One region of the Streptococcus troglodytae genome, then DNA from elsewhere that is predicted to be linked to it. Evidence: predicted binding sites of a transcription regulator. Region 1 holds the regulator's gene; each other region holds the start of a gene.
The links. Region 1 encodes CtsR, which represses protease genes until heat stress. Its sites were predicted from a motif close to TTGGTCAAAAAAGGTCAAANA; they were not measured.
Positions count from the first base shown of each region.

Region 2: a site for CtsR is predicted at 2,102-2,122, ahead of SRT_RS07575 (ATP-dependent Clp protease ATP-binding subunit). Genes of this name have one in related genera too.
Region 3: a site for CtsR is predicted at 2,629-2,649, ahead of clpP (ATP-dependent Clp protease proteolytic subunit ClpP). Genes of this name have one in related genera too.

Region 1 is NZ_AP014612.1:1,921,546-1,925,838, reverse strand. It holds gene SRT_RS09455 (DHA2 family efflux MFS transporter permease subunit) at 1-619, shown strand, start outside; partial or broken gene SRT_RS09450 (COG2426 family protein) at 825-1,284, opposite strand; gene ctsR (transcriptional regulator CtsR) at 1,456-1,920, shown strand; gene SRT_RS09440 (ATP-dependent Clp protease ATP-binding subunit) at 1,917-4,293, shown strand, end outside.
Region 2 is NZ_AP014612.1:1,568,637-1,572,929, reverse strand. It holds gene SRT_RS07575 (ATP-dependent Clp protease ATP-binding subunit) at 1-2,051, opposite strand, end outside; partial or broken gene argF (ornithine carbamoyltransferase) at 2,307-3,285, shown strand; gene SRT_RS07565 (YkuJ family protein) at 3,362-3,592, shown strand; gene SRT_RS07560 (amino acid ABC transporter permease) at 3,806-4,293, shown strand, end outside.
Region 3 is NZ_AP014612.1:463,559-467,851, reverse strand. It holds gene SRT_RS02490 (ABC transporter substrate-binding protein) at 1-1,073, opposite strand, end outside; gene SRT_RS02485 (DUF2129 domain-containing protein) at 1,186-1,407, opposite strand; partial or broken gene SRT_RS02480 (YlbF/YmcA family competence regulator) at 1,440-1,878, opposite strand; gene clpP (ATP-dependent Clp protease proteolytic subunit ClpP) at 1,994-2,608, opposite strand; partial or broken gene upp (uracil phosphoribosyltransferase) at 2,819-3,447, opposite strand; gene SRT_RS02465 (MalY/PatB family protein) at 3,659-4,293, opposite strand, start outside.

The DNA.
Region 1 (4,293 bases):
TAATGCTTCTAGATATATTGGACAAGCTCTAGGCATAGCCTTGCTGGTAACTATTTTAAATGGAAATATTAATACAGCAAAAACGAATATTAAAGATACGGCCTATCACCAAATTGACAGACATGTTTTATCATCAAAAGTAAAAAAAGTTGCACGTGAAGAGATTAAAGTTACTTTTAAAACGTCTAAAGATAGCACTAAGGTATCTGGTAAGCAACGCCACATGATTAAAAGAATTAAGAAGGCTGCGCGTGATACCAGTCAACTGCCTCAACCTAAAAAAGGAAGTGACTATCGTAAACTTTATAATGCCAATAAATTGTTAGTCAATGGTTCTGAAAAGCTTATCGCAACTATTCCGATTCCGCAAATCAAATTAGGCCTAACTACTTTGAGTGCAGGTCAAAAGAAAATGAGTTCAGCTATACAGTTATTAGCTCAGAAAAAAGAACTAACGGATTCCTTGCATGCTATTACTCAATCAAAAAATGATGAATTAAGCAAGGCCTTTGATCAAGTCTTTAATATTGGCGGTATTATTGTTTTAGTATGTATACCGCTTGCCTTTTTAACGGAAAGGAAGAGATCCGATGCATCAATCGAAAAGCAAGCTATTTAGCTTTTTGGCTAAAATATGATGTGCGCAACTAAGAGGACTTTAAGACTTTATCACTTTTTATCACTTTTTATATTGATAAAATAGTGAATATGATATCCTTTTTCTCTTCTAAAAACTCAAATATTCTTTTTCCTTATATCAAACGAGGCTGGGACAAGAGTCCATGGCCTCGTTTGATTTTTCTGAGTTAAATTAAAAAAAGCTTTTAAATAAAAGCCTTTAAACCGATAGTTGTCAGGACTGCCATAATGATTCCGGCTAAGATAACGCCTAAAACAACAGCCACTGGTTTTAAATTTCCAGTCCAGGACGCTGGCAGCGAGTGTTCCTGTCCAAGCTCCTGTCCCTGGAATAGGGATGCCCACAAAAAGCATAAGGGCAAGGAAAACACCTCTTTCTCCTGCTACCTTTTCTAATTTAGCACCGCCGCTGTGACCTTTTTTTAGACACCAAGTAAAAAACTTGCCAATAATTGGCTTGTCGGCTCCCCACTCTAAGACACGACGGGCAAAGAAAAAGATGATCGGAACAGGGAGCATATTTCCAATAACACCAATGGAGATCGCTTGCCACATAGGAATACCAGTAGTGATAGCGTAAGGGACAGCCCCTCTAAGCTCGATTAGCGGTACCATGGAAATAATAAATGTAATGAGATAATTCATTCAATCTAAGACCTCTCTTTTGTATTACAGTTCATTTTAGCTTATCTTTGGCAGAAAGACAAGCTGTAATATTCAAAAAAGTTTAGACTGTGCTTTTCATTTAAAAATAACCAAGATTTTGATATAATAAAAGTCAGTTATAGTCAAAGTGACTGGGAAGGAGTTGGAAGCATGACGTCAAAAAATACTTCAGACAGTATTGAAGAATATATTAAAAAAATCTTAGCTCAGTCAGGTTTTGCGGAAATCAAAAGAAGTGTTCTGGCAGATAATTTTAGTGTTGTTCCCAGTCAGATTAATTATGTCATTAAAACGCGTTTTACAGAAAGCCGTGGTTATGCCGTTGAAAGTAAACGTGGTGGTGGCGGTTATATTAGAATTGCTAAAATCCGTTTTTCAGACCAACATCAGATGCTTAATGATTTAGAAGCGACTATTGGTGAACAAATTAGCCAACAGGTTTTTACAGATATTATTCAGCTTCTCTTTGATGAGAACATTATTAGTGAGCGTGAAGGGAATATTATTTTGGCGAGTTCAGGAGAAGATGTTCTTGGGGATGAAAGTCCTAAAATTCGTGCCCGTATGCTTCACAAAATATTACAACGTTTAGATAGAAAAGGATACCATCTATGATTGATTACTCATTAAAAATGCAGGAAGTCTTTCGATTGGCGCAGTTTGAAGCGGCTCGTTTTGAAAGTTCCTATTTAGAAAGCTGGCATGTCCTTCTTGCAATGGTAGAAATTGATTCTTCAGTGGCTGGTCTGAGTTTTGCAGAGTTTGAAGCAGATGTTCGTTTTAAAGATTATCAGGCTGCTGCTATTTTGGCTATTGGTAAAAGACCCAAGACCCCAAGTCATGATATTAATCTTTTAGAACAATCGCATGCTTTACAACGAACTTTGGCTGAAGCCGCTGCTATTAGTCAGGTGACACATGCTAAAGAAGTTGGAACAGAACATGTTTTATTTGCCATGTTACTTAATCCTAATCTTTTAGCAACTCGTATCTTAGAGCTAGTTGGTTTTCAGGCCAAAGATGATGGAGAGTCCATCCGTCTTTTGGGTCTGCGAAAAGTGATTGAACGTTATGCTGGCTTTTCCAAAGAGGACATTAAGGCCATCTTTGAAATGCGTAAACCTAAAAAGGTCAAAAATAGCAGCAGCTTTTCTGATTTAATGAAGCCACCTAGCGTTACAGGTGAACTAGCTGATTTTACAAGGGATTTGACGGAGTTGGCAAGACAAGGTCGTTTAGAACCTGTTATTGGTCGTGAACAAGAAATCTCACGGATAGTTCAAATTTTAAGCCGTAAGACAAAAAATAACCCTGTTTTAGTTGGTGATGCTGGTGTTGGAAAGACTGCTTTGGCTTACGGCCTTGCTCAACGCATTGTGGATAGTGCTGTTCCTTTTGAATTGGCAGATATGAAAGTGCTAGAGCTCGACATGATGAGTGTTGTTGCAGGGACTCGTTTTCGTGGTGATTTTGAGGAACGAATGAATCAAATTATTGCAGACATTGAAGCTGATGGTCACATTGTTCTCTTCATTGATGAACTGCATACCATTATGGGTTCAGGCAGTGGTATTGACAGTACGTTGGATGCTGCTAATATTCTTAAACCAGCTTTAGCGCGCGGCAGTCTTAGAACGATTGGAGCGACTACTCAAGAGGAGTATCAAAAGCATATTGAAAAAGATGCCGCTCTTTCTCGTCGTTTTGCTAAGGTAACTATTGAAGAGCCAAGTGAAGAAGAAGCTTATCAGATCTTGCTTGGTTTAAAGAAAAGTTATGAAACTTATCATCATGTTATTATTTCTGATGCAGCCGTAATGGCGGCAGTCAAAGGAGCACATCGTTATTTAAGTGGTAAGAATTTACCTGATTCGGCTATCGATCTTTTAGATGAAGCCAGTGCAACTGTTCAAGGCTTAGTGAAAAAACAGGCACCAGCTTATTTGACAGATTTAGATCATGCTCTTATCAATAACGATTACCAATTAGCTAAGCGTTTGTTGAAAAAGGAGAAGAAGCCTCTGCTTAAGAAACGAGTTGAAGTCAAAGAAGAAGATATCCTAGCAACTCTCAGCAGACTTTCAGGCATTCCTGTCAGCAAACTCACACAGGCTGATAGTAAAAAATATCTTAATCTTGAAAGAGAATTGCATAAGCGTGTGATTGGTCAAGATGATGCGGTATCCAGCATTAGTCGTGCTATTCGCCGCAATCAATCTGGAATTCGGGTAGGCAAACGTCCCATTGGCTCTTTCATGTTTTTGGGACCGACAGGTGTTGGTAAAACAGAACTTGCTAAGGCTTTGGCAGAAGTGCTTTTTGATGATGAGTCGGCTCTTATTCGTTTTGATATGAGCGAATATATGGAAAAATTTGCAGCTTCTCGCCTTAATGGAGCTCCTCCGGGTTACGTGGGGTATGAAGAAGGCGGTGAGTTGACAGAAAAGGTTCGTAACAAACCTTACTCTGTACTTCTTTTTGATGAGGTGGAGAAAGCTCATCCAGATATTTTTAATATCTTACTTCAAGTACTTGATGATGGTGTTTTGACAGATAGCCGTGGTCGTAACGTTGATTTTTCAAATACGATTATTATCATGACCTCTAATTTGGGTGCGACTGCGCTTCGTGATGACAAAACCGTTGGTTTTGGAGCTAAAAGCTTTTCTCAGGATTATAAGGCTATGGAAAGTCGTATTTTAGAAGAATTGAAAAAGACTTATCGACCTGAATTCATTAATCGTATTGATGAAAAAGTTGTCTTTCATAATCTTGGTCAAGAAGACATACGCCATATTGTTAAAATTATGGTCGCTCCATTGATTGCCCATTTGGCTGAACAGGGAATTACACTTAAGTTTCAGCCTTCAGCATTGAAACATTTAGCTCTGGCAGGTTATGATGCTGAAATGGGGGCACGTCCTTTGCGTCGGACACTTCAGACAGAAGTGGAAGATAAGTTAGCAGAGCTTATTCTCTCAGGAAAAC
Region 2 (4,293 bases), 350 kb from region 1:
TTAACTTTATCAGTTACATCAAGGTGAATAGCATTAACAGCTAAACGCTGATTAACATCATCAAGCATGAGAGAAACAATTTGAAGAAGATTATCCTTGCTTAAAGCCTGAAATTCGATGATACCATCAAAACGGTTCATAAATTCGGGGCTAAAGAAGTTACCCAATTCACCTAGAACAGAATTAGTCCGGCCTTCTCGGCTGGCACCAAAACCAACATTAGCTTCAGATTTCCCTGTACCAGCATTTGAGGTCATGATAATAATAGTATCCTTAAAGCTGACAGTGCGTCCTTGTCCATCCGTTAGACGACCATCATCAAGTACTTGTAAGAACATATGCATGACATCTGGGTGAGCTTTTTCAACTTCGTCGAGTAGGATCAATGAATAAGGATTGCGACGAACTTTTTCGGTTAACTGACCAGCTTCTTCATAACCGACATATCCCGGAGGTGCACCAACAAGTTTAGCCACAGCATGTTTTTCCATGTATTCACTCATATCGAAACGAATCATACTATCTTCAGAACCAAAAAGCTCAATAGCTAATTGTTTAGAGAGTTCTGTTTTACCAACACCAGTAGGACCGACAAAAAGGAAAGAACCAATTGGCCGATTTGGAGTGCCTAGTCCAACACGATTGCGGCGGATAGCTTTAGCAATTTTGTCAACAGCAGCATCCTGTCCAATAACACGCGTTTTAAGATCGTCAGCAAGATGAATTAATTGTGATTGTTCCTTTTCTTTTAATTCACCAACAGGAATATTGGTCTTTTGCTCGACAATTACTTCAATATTTTTTTCTGTAATAACAGGAGTATTCTCCTTGTCAAGTTTAGCGGATTGCATTTCCTTGTATTTGGCAATTTGATCACGGAAGTAAGCTGCTTTTTCATAATCCTCATCACGAGTTGCTTGAGCTTTTAGATTTTCGGCTTCAACCAAACGGTGATCAATTTCTTTAGGATCTACAAAGTTAAGTGTTAAATTCATTTTAGAGCCAGCTTCATCCAGAAGATCAATAGCCTTATCAGGTAAGAAACGATCCTGAATGTAACGATTTGAAAGATTTGCAGCAGCTTCAATCGCTTCATCTGTATACTTTACATGATGGTAATCTTCATATTTGGGCTGAATACCCTTAAGAATCGTTATGGTTTCTGCAACACTAGGTTCATCAACTTTTACGGGTTGCATCCGACGTTCCAAAGCGGCATCTTTTTCAATAATCCGATATTCATTGAGTGTTGTAGCACCAACAAGTTGAAGCTCACCGCGTGCCAAAGCGGGTTTTAAAATATTTCCGGCATCCATATTGCCATCGCCAGCAGAACCAGCACCAACAATTTCATGAATTTCATCAATGAAAAGAATAACATCTTGACGTTGACGGATTTCTTCCATTAGCTTTTGCATCCGTTCTTCAAATTGGCCTCGAATACCAGTACCTTGAACGAGGCTGACGACATCCAGACGAATGACATTTTTTCCATGTAATTTTTGTGGAACATCACCATCAACAATTTTTTGCGCCAGTCCTTCGACAACAGCGGTTTTACCAACACCCGGTTCTCCAATAAGAACAGGATTATTCTTTGTGCGACGGTTGAGAATTTCGATAACCCTTGTGATTTCTTCATCGCGGCCAATAACAGGATCAATTTCACCCTTGCGCGCAATTTCGGTTAAATTAATACCAAATTCTTCAAGCAGCCCATTTGGCTTTTGGGAGGCCTGTTGCTGCGGTCCGCCGGGACGGCGATTATTGCCTCCGTTGCCATTGCCACCGCCAGCTTGTGTTGGCGGTGTGTTTGGCAGATCTTGATTATTAAAGGCACGAAAATTATTCAAATCGCCAAAGAAATCATCAAAGAAAGGATTGATGGATGACGAATTTTGTTGTGAAAGATGATTTAAAGGCCCATTTTCAGGATCCGTTTTCATAATTTGATAACAATTTTGACAAAGGTCAATCTGTTTTTGCTGACCATTAACATTAGCATATAGATGAATAGTCGCTTCATTTAAATTACAATTTTGACAGAGCATAATATAAATACCCCTTTCGTCATAGAATACAAGATTTGCTCATTAAAGAAATGGTCAATAATGGTCAAACTTTATACGTTAATTATAGCATCATTCGCTTATAAATCAAGTAAAAAGATTGGAAGTTAGAAATTTGATATGATTTGGCTACCATTTTGTAATATTGAATGCTTAGAGCTAATTTAGTTAAAGCTGTTCTTGACAAATATGAATAAAAATGTAAAAATTAAGTATAAAAATTCAAGGAGATGACTTATGGCAAAAGCAAAATCATTTTTAAAAGAAATTGATTATAGTAAGAAAGAGATAGAGGACTTCATAAATCTCGCTCTGCGATTTAAAAACTAAAAAGGAGCGTATTCCACACCGGTATTTGGATGGACTCAATATTGCTTTGATTTTTGAAAAAGCCTCTACAAGAACAAGGAGTGCTTTTACTGTTGCTGGGCAAGATCTGGGAATGAATATGTCTTATTTAGGGAAAGATGACATCCAATTAGGGAAAAAAGAATCTCTTGTTGATACGGCTAAAGTTTTAGGAACCATGTTTGATGGTATTGAATACCGTGGGTTTAAGCAAGAAAGTGTTGAGCTCTTAGCGGAGTTTTCTGGTGTGCCTGTTTGGAATGGTTTGACAGATACTTGGCATCCCACGCAGATGATTGCTGATTTTATGACTATAAAAGAACATTTTGGGAAATTTGAAGATCTGACCTTAGCTTATCTAGGGGATGGCCGTAATAATGTTGCCAATTCCTTACTTGTGACGTCAGCTATTTTGGGGATCAATGTTAAAATCATTGCACCTAAAGAGCTGCAGCCTGAATCAGAAATTGTAGATTTGGCTAAAAAGCATCAGACAGAAGGGCTAATTACAATTACTGATGACACTGCAGCTGTTGCCGATACTAATATTCTCTACACAGATGTCTGGGTATCCATGGGAGAAGAGGTTGATTTTAAGGAAAGGATCGATTTATTACTGCCCTATCAGATCAATCAAGCTCTGCTTAATAGGGTTAGAAAGCCCAATGCTCTTGTTCTGCATTGTTTGCCGGCTTTTCACGATCTCAATACTGAAATTGGCCGAGAAATTTACGAGCGGTACGGTTATAAAGAACTTGAAATAACAGATGCTGTATTTCAAAAGCATAGCCAGACTATTTTTCAAGAGGCAGAAAATCGTTTACATTCAATTAAAGCAATTATGTATCACTCCTTAAAAAATATCTAAAAATCAACTATTTTACTGTTTTTTTAGCTTATTTGTGTTAAAATGAAAAGAGTTAAAAAACGAATAGGAGAATATCATGGAATCACACTTAGTGAGAATTATTAATCGTTTGGAATTAATGACGACTGACAGCAATAATTTGAAACGTCATTTTGAACGTGATGGTGCTGTTGTTGCAGAGGTTTCCTTTAATAATGATCCAGAAAACGGTCCTGTCTTTACTTTGCGGGATGTTGCTGCGCATGAGACTTATACTTTTGACAGTATTGACCTTATTGCAATGGAAATCTACGATTTACTTTATTAATAGTTATTCAAAAAAGGGGTCTGGAACAAAAGAGTTCTGGACTCCTTTTTAAAGTTCAGTACAAGAGCTTTCTTTTTGGTATTGTTGATTAGATAATAGTTTTTAAGGGACTTATTATTTGTCTGTTTTTGCTCTTGTAAATTGTTAAAGGGTAACTTGTATTTTTATTCAAATTGTAATATAATATGTCATATCATTTTAGAGGAGTAATTCATGGATTTTTCATTTTTATCTAAATATTGGGCTTATTTTAATTATGGTGTTCTTGTAACCATCATGATTTCAGCCTGTGTTGTCTTTTTTGGAACTATTATTGGTGTTCTGGTAGCCTTAATTAAACGCAGTCCTATCAAGGTTTTAGATTGGTTGGTTTCCTTTTACGTGTGGATTTTTCGTGGCACTCCTATGGTTGTGCAAATTATGATTTCTTTTGTCCTTTTGCATTTTACCAATATGCCAATTGTTAAATTTGGTGTTTTAGATCTAGATTTTTCCCGTCTTTTACCTGGGATCATTGTTCTATCATTAAATAGTGGTGCTTATATATCAGAAGTTGTCCGTGCAGGAATTGAAGCAGTGCCTAAGGGACAGCTAGAAGCTGCTTATTCATTAGGGATTAAGCCAGTAAATGCTATGCGTTATGTCATTTTACCGCAGGCCTTTAAAAATATTTTACCTGCTTTGGGAAATGAGTTTATCAC
Region 3 (4,293 bases), 640 kb from region 1:
TCAATTGTCATTTTACCTGTCACACCTTTAAAGTTTTTCAATTTAGCTAGGCTTGTTGCAATATCCTTAGATGTTTTGGCATCTTTTGCAGCATCAGCAATCATATAAACGGAATCATAAGCAAGAGCTGCAAACATATTTGGTTCTTCACCATATTTAGCCTTATAATCTTTCAGGAATTTTTCAGCCTTATTTGTTAAAGCAACTTTTGTTGAGTAACCAGACACATAATGGACATTATTGGTATTGGCTGCACCAGCACCTTCAACATATTTTTCATCATTAAAACCATCAGGTCCTAAGATAGGTTGGGTAAGCCCCATATCACGTGCTTGCTTTGTAATCAAACCAGTTTCAGTATAATAACCTGGTATCACAATAGCATCAAAGTTCTTATTTTTAAACTTGGTCAGAGCTGCTTGGAAATCTTGATCTTTAGCTTGAAAGGTATCTTCAACAGTAATCTTTCCTTTATATGCTTTTTTGAATGCATCAGCAATACCTTGGGCATAATCGCTTGACTTATCATAGTAAAGCGCTACTTTTTTAGCTTTCAAATTATCTGTTGCATATTTTGCAATGATCTTACCTTGGAAGCTATCTTGAAAAGTTGTACGGAAGATGTAATCTTGAACTTTGCCTTTTGAATAGGTCAAATTATCTTGTGTTCCAGAAGGCGTTACGAGTGGTACTGCAGCATCGTTGGCATTGGGAGCAGCAGCCGCTGTAGCACCGGATGTTGCTGGTCCCAAGATAGCATTTACTTTACTTTGGGTAGCAAGATTAGTTGAGATTGTTGATGCTTCACCGTTATCAGATTTATTATCTTTTGAGATAACTTTAATCTTTTTACCGTCAATGCCGCCTGCCTTATTAATCTCTTCAACAGCAAGGTTAGCACCATTCTTTTCAGCCTGTCCATAAGCGGCTACATCTCCTGATAATTCAAGATTGTAACCAATTTTTACGGTATCTCCGATTTTATTACCAGCTGCATCTGATGAACCACCAGGTGCTGAGCCGCAAGCTGCAAGAACAGCTGCACTAACAAAAGAAAGAGCTGCTAGAGCTATTTTTTCTTCATATGTTTTCTCCTTAAATTTATCTTAAATATTAGTCATCAATAAGAATACTGAATTATCTGAATATTGTCAAGCATATTTCCTTATTTTTATAGATGCCTTTCTAGCGCATTAAACTGCCTACGAAATTTTGATCAATCGTATCAATATAAGACGGAAGAACCTTTTTGACAAACTTAAGAGCACCAATCTCTTCAATGATTTTATCAGTTTCATCTTGAGCAATATAAAGTACTGAATAACGCATTCGCCGAGAATGGTAAACGACGTTGCCATACTTATTAAGCTTTCTGGCATCACGATTATAATAAAGATAAACAATCAGGCCTAATCTTTTTTCTTTTCAAACATTTTCTCTTATTTTTCCTTAATATTATTGCCATATCCTTTTTTGTGAGGTGGTTTATGCGGTGCTAGCGGCAAACCCGTATCTACGAAAACATCCGGTGAAACAGACTCTGCTATCTTTTGAGAAATTTTGGCCAGAACCTCCTGTAAATCCACTTCAGCTCTGCGAAGTGCAATAACTTTTTCGTTCAAATCAAGCTGACGTTTTTTTCAAACATCTTTCGCCTCAATTGCCTTATTTCCGGACGGTATTTAATAAAAGTTTTTTGATCATTGTAATCTTCATTAAAATGTTGAAAATTACTAATTTCTTTTTGCAAATTTTTATCAGCTAGAAATGCTTTTTGAGCCGCTTTGTACGTCCTGACCACTTCCAAATTTAAAAAGTAACCACAAGATCATCAAGAGCATCTTCAATTGCAAATAATTGACTGTTAATTTTTAACATATTTCTATTATAACAAAAAATGATTTCCCGTTTTGTTTGTTATCTTTTTTCAGAAAAATCATAATTTCCCTACTCAACTCAAAAAGCCGAGTCATTATAACTCAGCTTCTCCTACTTATTTTAATTCATTATTTTCCATGATTTCATCGATGAAACCATACTTTAATGTTTCCTTAGCATCCATCCAATAATCACGTTCAGCATCCTTATGAATTTGTTTTACTGTTTTTCCAGAATTATCTGATAGAATCTTTTCTAATTTTTTGCGTGTTTTAAGCAATTGTTCGGCAGCAATAGCCATATCAGACTGCTGTGTGCCACCGCCTGTACCGCCCATTGGCTGATGGATAAGATATTCTGCATTTGGTAACATAAAACGTTTTCCTTTAGCACCGCTAGACGCGATGATTGTTCCCATGGAAGCAGCAATACCCATGACAATTGTCTGAACATCAGACTTAATAAAGTTCATGGTATCAACAATAGCAAGGCCTGCTGAAACAGAACCACCCGGTGAATTAATATAAAGATAAATATCTTTGGTATTATCTTGTGCATCAAGAAACAGTAACTGAGCAATAATGGAATTTGCCATATTGTCTTCAACAGGACCAGTCAACATAATAATACGATCTTTTAATAGACGTGAATAAATATCATAAGAGCGTTCACCACGGCTCGTTTGTTCAATAACTACAGGAATCATACTGTATTTCTCCTTTAATTCAATCTTGGGGTTATTATATCCTATTGGTCAAAAAAGGTCAAATATTTACACTGGTTTTTGACAACTTTTTTAAAGTGAGGAACTATCAAGTAGCTCTTAACTCCTGAACTGTTCTTGCGGCAATTCCCTCTTAAAATCCCGAAAAGCAAAATTTATCAGACTTGACCTCGTTCTCTCATTTCTAGGCTCGGGAAATAACAGTCCACCGGACTGTTATTTTGTACCAAACAAGCGATCGCCGGCATCTCCAAGACCTGGAACAATATAGCCTTTTTCATTTAGTCTTTCATCAAGAGCCGCTGTATAAATATCAATATCGGGATGTGCTTCCTGTAATTTCTTAAGGCCTTCAGGAGCCGAAACAAGACAAACAAATTTGATATTGGCTGCCCCTCTTTTTTTAGGGAATCAATAGCTAAAACAGCCGAACCTCCAGTTGCTAACATGGGATCAACCACAAAAATCTGACGTTGATCAATATCTTCGGGTAATTTAACCAGATATTCTACCGGCTCCAATGTTTCTTCATCACGATACATACCAATATGACCAACTTTAGCTGCTGGTACCAAACTCAAGAGTCCGTCAACCATACCAATACCAGCACGCAAAATTGGAACAATGGCCAATTTCTTTCCTGTCAACTGTTTTTGTACAGTCTTAGTAATCGGCGTTTCAATCTCCACTTCTTCTAGCGGCAATTCACGGGAGACTTCATACCCCATAAGCATGGCAATTTCATTGACTAATTCACGAAAATGCTTTGTTGAAGTATCTTTACGACGTAAAATAGAGAGCTTGTGCTGAATAAGCGGATGCGAAATGATTTGAAATTTCCCCATAATGTATCCTTTTTCTATTTTGTATTTTCTGTGACCATTATAGCATAAAAAAGCCGATAAATTCTAATCAAATCTTAAAAATGTACAAATAAGCAAAGAGCACAAAAAATCAAGTTATTAAAAAGATACTTTTAATAAAAATAGCTGTATATAAAAACATTCCAAAAATCGGACAGGATTTGCCAATTTCTAGAATATTTTAAAATATTTCTTATTTTCCAAAGACACTGATAATGCGATTTAGTGCTTCTTGAACTGTATTTTTAGGTGTCGCAACATTAAGGCGGGCACAGTACTTGCCTTCCTTACCGAAGTGCGCACCATCATTGAGGACAACTTTTGCTTCATTTTGCAGTTTTTCACTCAGTTGAGGCTGAGTAATAACATAAGCAGAAAAATCCAGCCAAACCAAATAAGTACCTTCAGGTTTCATCACTTTGATTTTCGTTTTTGCTTCCAATTCCTTTATGACCAGTTTAATATTTCCTTCAATAACTGTTTTGAGCTCTTCCAACCAAGGTTTTCCATATCGGAAGGCAGCTTGAGTTGCTATCATCCCAACGGTTGGCACTTCATGCTGATTGTTAGCCAACTGCTGATGCTGAAATTTCCGACGCAAACTCTCATTTTGAATAATAGCAAAGCTGTTTTTAGTTCCTGCAATATTAAATGTTTTCGTTGCTGAACTTAGAATAATCGTAAAATCCTTGTATGAAGCATCCAAAGTGTTGAGGGAATGATGTTTATTTCCAAAAAGAGCTAAATCCTGATGAATTTCATCAGAAACTAAAATCACACCATATTTCTTACAAAGCTCAGCTATTTTGATCAAATTATCCTTATCCC